2 regions of the Clostridium sp. LBM24168 genome follow, and region 1 is predicted to be linked to the other one. Evidence: a T-box and tRNA genes for the amino acid it is inferred to sense, from the RefSeq annotation. Region 1 holds a T-box; the other holds one or more tRNA genes.
The links. The T-box of region 1 lies ahead of proS (proline--tRNA ligase). A T-box ahead of a tRNA ligase gene usually reads a tRNA of that ligase, here a tRNA-Pro.
Positions count from the first base shown of each region.

Region 2: it encodes a tRNA-Pro, which carries the amino acid that the T-box ahead of proS (proline--tRNA ligase) is inferred to sense. The anticodon was not compared.

Region 1 covers NZ_CP196861.1:2,512,263-2,515,700, forward strand. The annotation lists gene pepV (dipeptidase PepV) at 1-156, opposite strand, end outside; gene proS (proline--tRNA ligase) at 171-1,607, opposite strand; T-box leader at 1,655-1,868, opposite strand; gene ACSVC9_RS12440 (Ldh family oxidoreductase) at 1,914-3,023, opposite strand; gene leuB (3-isopropylmalate dehydrogenase) at 3,119-3,438, opposite strand, start outside.
Region 2 covers NZ_CP196861.1:2,074,466-2,077,903, forward strand. The annotation lists gene ACSVC9_RS10190 (hypothetical protein) at 1-229, opposite strand, end outside; gene ACSVC9_RS10195 (phosphodiester glycosidase family protein) at 263-1,270, opposite strand; gene ACSVC9_RS10200 (hypothetical protein) at 1,582-1,878, shown strand; tRNA gene ACSVC9_RS10205 (tRNA-Pro) at 1,949-2,024, opposite strand; gene ACSVC9_RS10210 (glycoside hydrolase family 25 protein) at 2,182-3,012, opposite strand; gene ACSVC9_RS10215 (YsnF/AvaK domain-containing protein) at 3,276-3,438, opposite strand, start outside.

The sequences.
Region 1 (3,438 bases):
AGCAATATCCAATGCCTTCTGAAGAGCATTTCCAACACCTTCACCAAATGGCATTCCAGGTTTTGCTTCATCTGTAACGCTCCTTATTCTAACAACTTCTTGAATGGATTTTATTATATCATCCTTGATCTCATCAACTCTTCTATCTATTTTCATAAATGGCCCTCCTTTTAATAAGCTCTGCCCCAGTAGACAAGCTTCTTGGCTTTTCTACCACAGCATACACATGTACCTGAAACCTCTTCCTGATCAAATGGCATACACCTCGAAGTAGCACCAATTTCTTCCCTTATTTTATCTTCACATGCCCTATCTCCACACCACATGGCCTTTACAAATCCGGTCTTGTTCTCTACTATATCATTGAATTGATCCATATCTAAAGCTGTATGTGTCTTGCTTTCAACAGATTTTCTAGCACTTTCAAGCATATTATTGTGGATGTCATTTAAAAGTTCAGGTATTTTCTGCTCAATTTCATTCATTGGAACAAATATTTTTTCTCCTGTATCCCTTCTTGCAAGTACAACTTGATTCTTTTCAATATCTTTAGGACCAACTTCCAGGCGTATAGGTACTCCTTTCATCTCATACTCACTGAACTTCCAACCCGGCATCTTGTCGCTGTCATCCAACTTTACTCTGGCAATTTCAGAAATTTTTTCTTTCAATTCATCTGCCTTTTCAAGTACTCCTTCCTTATGCTGTGCAACAGGGACAATAACTACCTGTATCGGAGCTATTCTAGGTGGAAGTACAAGTCCATTGTCATCTCCATGTACCATTATAATTGCACCAATCAAACGCGTTGTAATTCCCCATGAGGTCTGGTAAACATATTGAAGTTTTCCTTCCCTGTCCGAATACTGCATATCAAAGGATTTAGCAAAATTCTGTCCAAGAAAATGGGATGTACCTGCCTGAAGTGCCTTTCCATCATGCATTAAAGCTTCTATAGTATAAGTCGCTTCTCCGCCTGCAAATTTTTCTTTTTCCGTTTTCTGTCCTTTAAGCACAGGTATGGCAAGCATATTTTCACAGAGCTCTGCATATATATTCAACATTCTTATAGTTTCACTTTCAGCTTCTTCTTTTGTCTCATGTATGGTATGGCCCTCCTGCCACAAAAACTCGGTCGTTCTCAAGAATGGGCGGGTAGTTTTCTCCCATCTCACTACAGAACACCACTGGTTATATAATTTTGGAAGATCCTTATATGATTGAACTATCTTTGCATAATGTTCACAAAATAAAGTTTCTGAAGTAGGCCTTACACACAATTTCTCAGTTAGTTCTTCTTCACCTCCATGTGTAACCCATGCCACTTCTGGCGCAAAACCTTCAACATGGTCTTTTTCCTTCTGAAGAAGACTCTCTGGTATAAATATTGGCATATACACATTCTCATGTCCTGTTTCTTTGAATCTTTTATCCAGATATTTTTGTATGCTCTCCCACATTGCATATGCATAAGGCCTTATTATCATACACCCTTTTACACTGGAATAGTCAGCCAATTCCGCTTTTTTCACTATATCAGTATACCATTGTGCAAAATCCTCATCTCTTGATGTTATTTCCTTTACCATCTTTTTTGATTTTGACATTACCAAATTCCTCCTGTCTCATAATAAATAAAAAACCTCAATCCCACTAAAGGGACCGAGGTTATATCGGCGGTGCCACCCTGAATTAACACATTTATATAGTTAAATACATTCTCTCAAATTTTAACGACAAAATGCCGCTGTAATTTTTACATTACAGAACTCCAAGGCAGGTTCAAAACAAATTCCATAAAAGCTTTCACCAAACCGCTTTTTCTCTAAAAAGAAATTATTTTTACTAGTCCTCTTCCTTGTTTATATATAACGAAAACCTACTTTTAATATTAAAATATGAATTTTATATTGTCAATAGGAATTTAATATACTTTTTTTTACATAATCATGTGGGTCTATTTTAAAATACTTACATATATTATATATTTCTCCAAGTGTGCTATCATTGATTGGAATTCCATTTTTCATTTTGTCATTGTAGGCCTCAACTTCTTTTTCACCATGAGTATATATTCTAACTGCACCTTCCGCCTTCTTTGAATTTCTAAGTTCATCAAGATACTTTGAAAAACTACTTTCTATGGATTTTTTATCTCCGAACACGCCATAGTCTATCGCACAAAAATAGTGACATGTACCAGAACCATTTTTTCCATCAAGATGAACATAATTTCCGGTAAGTCCACCCGAGAGAATTGCAGTAAACATTTCAACCGTAAGTGCAAATCCGTATCCTTTGTGTCCTCCGGTAAGTTCTTTTGAACCCCCAAGGGGAACTATTCCACCACCAAGATGTCTTGGTACATTGTACAAAATATCCTCCGGATTTATAGTATCCTGACCATCAGCATCTAAAGCCCATCCATCCGGAAGAGGTTCTTTTCTCTTATGATAAACTTCAACCTTCCCCCTTGTAACCACGCTTGTAGCCATATCCATTAAAAATGGATATGGTTCTGCCGGCATAGATATAGCAATTGGATTTGTACCAAGCATGGCTTCCTTACCAAAAGTAGGCACTATAACTGCAGGAGAATTTGTCATCGATATACCAAGCAGCCCTTGCTTTTCAGCCATTCTAGCATAATATCCAGCTATGCCATAGTGATTAGAATTTCTAACAGTTACCATACCTATTCCAGAATTTTTGGCTTTTTGAATTGCCATTTCCATAGCATTTTTACCTGTAAGCTGACCCATACCTGCCTGGCCATCTAAAGTTGCAGATACTTGTGTTTCTTTAATTATTTTAGGACTTGAATTCACCTTTATCAATCCCTGTTTTATTTCACTGTAATATTTCACAAGTCTTTGAATTCCATGAGATTCAATACCAAATAAATCTGAAAGCAGCAGTACATCTGTTATAGTTTTGCTGTCTTCAGCGCTAAAACCAAATTTTTCAAAAACAATATTGCACATCTTTTTCAAGCCTTCATACTCAACTTTTGTATATGCCATTTTTCCCCTCCTACATTGTTTAACAGATTAAACCTCTACAAAGTTACTTTTATAATAATACAGATTAGTGTAAAATACCAGAAATTGTTGTGATTTTAAATAGCATTGGCTATTAAATATCCCATTTCCTTAGTTCCAATCAATTTCTTGCCTTTTTCCATGATGTCCTGTGTACGATAATCTTCATCCAATACTTTGGATACTGCATTTTCTATATCAGAAGCAGCCTTATCCATGTTGAAAGTGTATCTTAGCATCATAGCCGTACTCATAATCGTAGCAATCGGGTTTGCCTTGTCCTGTCCTGCAATATCAGGGGCTGATCCATGTATGGGTTCATAGATTCCAACCTTGCCGTCTCCAAGGCTTGCAGAGGGAAGCATACCCAGAGAACCCGTAAGCATGGACGCTTCAT
Region 2 (3,438 bases), 440 kb from region 1:
TTCCATCATAATAAGCTATATATCTACCATCAAAAGACGAGCTTATGTCTTGGGCATTATCAGGTATGTTTATTAAAATATCTGATTTTTTGGGTTCACTTCTTATGATTTTCTTTGTTTTAATATCTGTCTTGGAAGATAAAAAATAATTATCTATATAGAATAATCCTGCAAATTGTATCGTTAGCGATATAATAGCCCATATTATAATTCTTCTAAAAGTTTTCATCTAACACTCCCCTTTAATTATTCATACCACTGTCTATTGCTCCACATAAACAGCAGAAGGCACTGATCTTTCCCCTAATGGATCACAAGGATTATTAATGACCTCACCTTCATAATACATAGTAGAAGAAGAGCCCCCATCCAGGTTCGTAGCATTTATGGCACCATATTGCAGCATTATATTCTGAATATCTTTAAGAGAAGCTCCTATACTTTTACTCTGTCTCCCATCTACAACAAGAAGAAGTATTGATCCATCTTTTCTTTGTCCTATTGCAGTTCTTGGAGCTATTCCCCAGTTACCATCACCAGATTTTATCGTCCCATTCCCATTTATAACTAATGCCGGACCAAAAGATATAGCCTCCATTACTTTAAGCTTCTTAATATCATTCATACTATGATATCCAACTATAAGTTGTCCTTCTTCAGTGATTCCCATGATTTCATGTTTCGAATCAGAATTGCTTATATCATTATATATAATTTTTCCTCCACTCATAAGTAACCCAATCGGCTTCCCCCCAGTGCCTGTCCATTCGCTGTTTTCCGACGAACTGTCTGTAAATCCTCCACCATTTATTGCTGCTACAGCATTCTTATCCTTCCCGATATTACTTGTTAACTCTCCTGATATACCTAACTTTTTACTATATCCAACCTTAACTCTCGTAGGATCATGAATTATAAGGATATATCCCTTGAATTTTTTACCATCACTTATATCTTCCCTTTCTATACTGCTATCATGATTATTAGTAAATTTAGAAAGACCTATATTTTGCTGTTTTGTACTATCTATTTCATTTCCACCCAGTATCTGCTTTATTTCCGCATCAGATAAAAACAATCTTGCAATATATTGATGGCTCAATGTAGTCATAGCTGCACCAACTACTGTCCTTGTAACATTTTTAAAAGGTCCATGGAATACAAGAAATGGAGCTGTAATTGCAGTGAATACGAATTCAAAGACAAAAAACACTAAAATAGTTTTCCATATAGGCTTTTTGACTTTAATTGATGATTTTTTTCTCCTCATACGTAAATTTTCCTTTCTACAATTATATCTCTCAATATTGTACAATAAATAACTTATTTTTTAAATAGATGTATTAATAATACTATATAAAAATTGTTACTATTATAGTAACATATTTTCACTCAAATCATGCATTTTAACCAACATAATATTTACAGATATATTATAATATATCTGTAAATATTATCAGCTACCTGCTATAATACAAATATAATATTTTATAAAATTTTTATATGCATATAAACTTTACATGTAATTTATTATGCAATAATATATATATAATAATATTAAATATTGAGAGGAGAATTATAATGGAAATTAAAGTATGGGATAACGAGCACACTTTTACTTACAATAACGATAAAAAGGAAACCAATATAATACAAACTAAAAACACTAAAAATTACTGTAGAATCTGGTCAATTCACAAATTTATAAATCCTTCAAGCAATAATGTAAAATATATTCTGGAAAGTGAAGAAAATGTTCCTATGTATGGAGATACTACTATACATAGATTAGCTGAATTTAAAATTAAAAATAATGAAATAGATATTGATAGTTTATATGTAGAAGAATCCCTTAAAATTGATATCACAAATGATTAACTAATAAAACTATAGAAAGACTGGAATAGCTTTTAATAAAAGCTGATCCAGTCCCTTTTATTTACTGTACTGGTTGGAGTGACAGGACTTGAACCTGCGACCTCAAGTTCCCGAAACTTGCGCACTACCACCTGTGCTACACCCCAATATGCAAAAAAATAAAAATTTCAAGCTGACAGTATAGCTAAAGGCACCTCAGATACTGCTTTAACTGTGCTGCCATACAACATGATAACATATTAAAATAATTTAGTAAAGAATTCATTCTTACAAATACATATCCGACAGTATCTGTATACTATTTTACTTACCTTTATTTTTTATGAAATTAAGAACTAACTGCATGGTCTCAAATCTGTTTGATCCAGAAATCAATTTAGTTAAATAATTTGTATATTGCCCTGAATTTCCACCAACTGCATACACATTTTTAATCTGGCTGAAATCAAATTTTCTGCTATTGGATATTGTAGGACAATTAAGATAATCGGCCAACATCTCTGCACTCCTCTGATCTGGTCCATAATTGTAAATAACAATATTATCCACCTTCTTCTTGCCTCCTTTTATTGAATTATAAAAATCTTCTACCATATAGTTAAGGTCTATATATCCATTTACTCCGGATATCTGTCCTTTATCAGTAAATTGCCACAGAGTATAATCAGTCCATAAGGCGAAGGTTGGAGACAAGACTTCATGGTGTGCTATCCATAAAGGATACTTAGTTATCCTAGTATTCAAATGGTCCTTAATCCAGCTAGGATTACAATAAATAAGTGTTGGAGCAATATCAGATACAGCATCCATAAATGCTAAACATGTATCTGTGATATCTCCATTTACTTTCTGTTCAAAATCAAGTGCTACAATATCAGGTTCTGTTTCTGCTACAATGGACTTAAAAAAATTAGCTTCTTTGATTGCCTTCTCTTTAGTTGTAAATCTGGCAAAATGATAGGCTCCGGTAATAAGTTCTAAGGCTCTGGCATTTTTAATATTGTAACTATAAAATTTATCTACAAAAGTACTTCCTTCGGTAGCTTTAGCTATAACAAAAGAATTACCTGCATTTTTAATCAGATTCATATTTACTGTTCCATTCAAATTACTTATATCAACACCTTTTATCATAGAATCTCCCCCTTGATTCAATATATTTATTGATTTAAAAATTTGCTAATATTGTGATTTGTGCTCATTCCTTCCTTCTTTAAGACATAGTATGTATGATAAGACTACTGGCATTTTCTACATTCATAAACGGCCTAAAAAATATTAAAACGCAGACATCAGAAATTATGGTATCATTTTTTGTTCAACATGATTATCCTCCTAAAAGAACGTCTCATAAATCATACATGATTTATGAGACGTTCTTTTATTTTATAAATTTCTTAATGGAAACTATGATCTTTATTATTATCCACTATCTTTGCATCGCCATTTGTATTTACACGAGCTTCTTCTCTTTTTAGTTTCTCATCCACTTTCCTTGTTTCTTTGACCTCACGTTTATGAGCGGATACTTCACCGGTTGCCACAGTGTGTTTACCTACA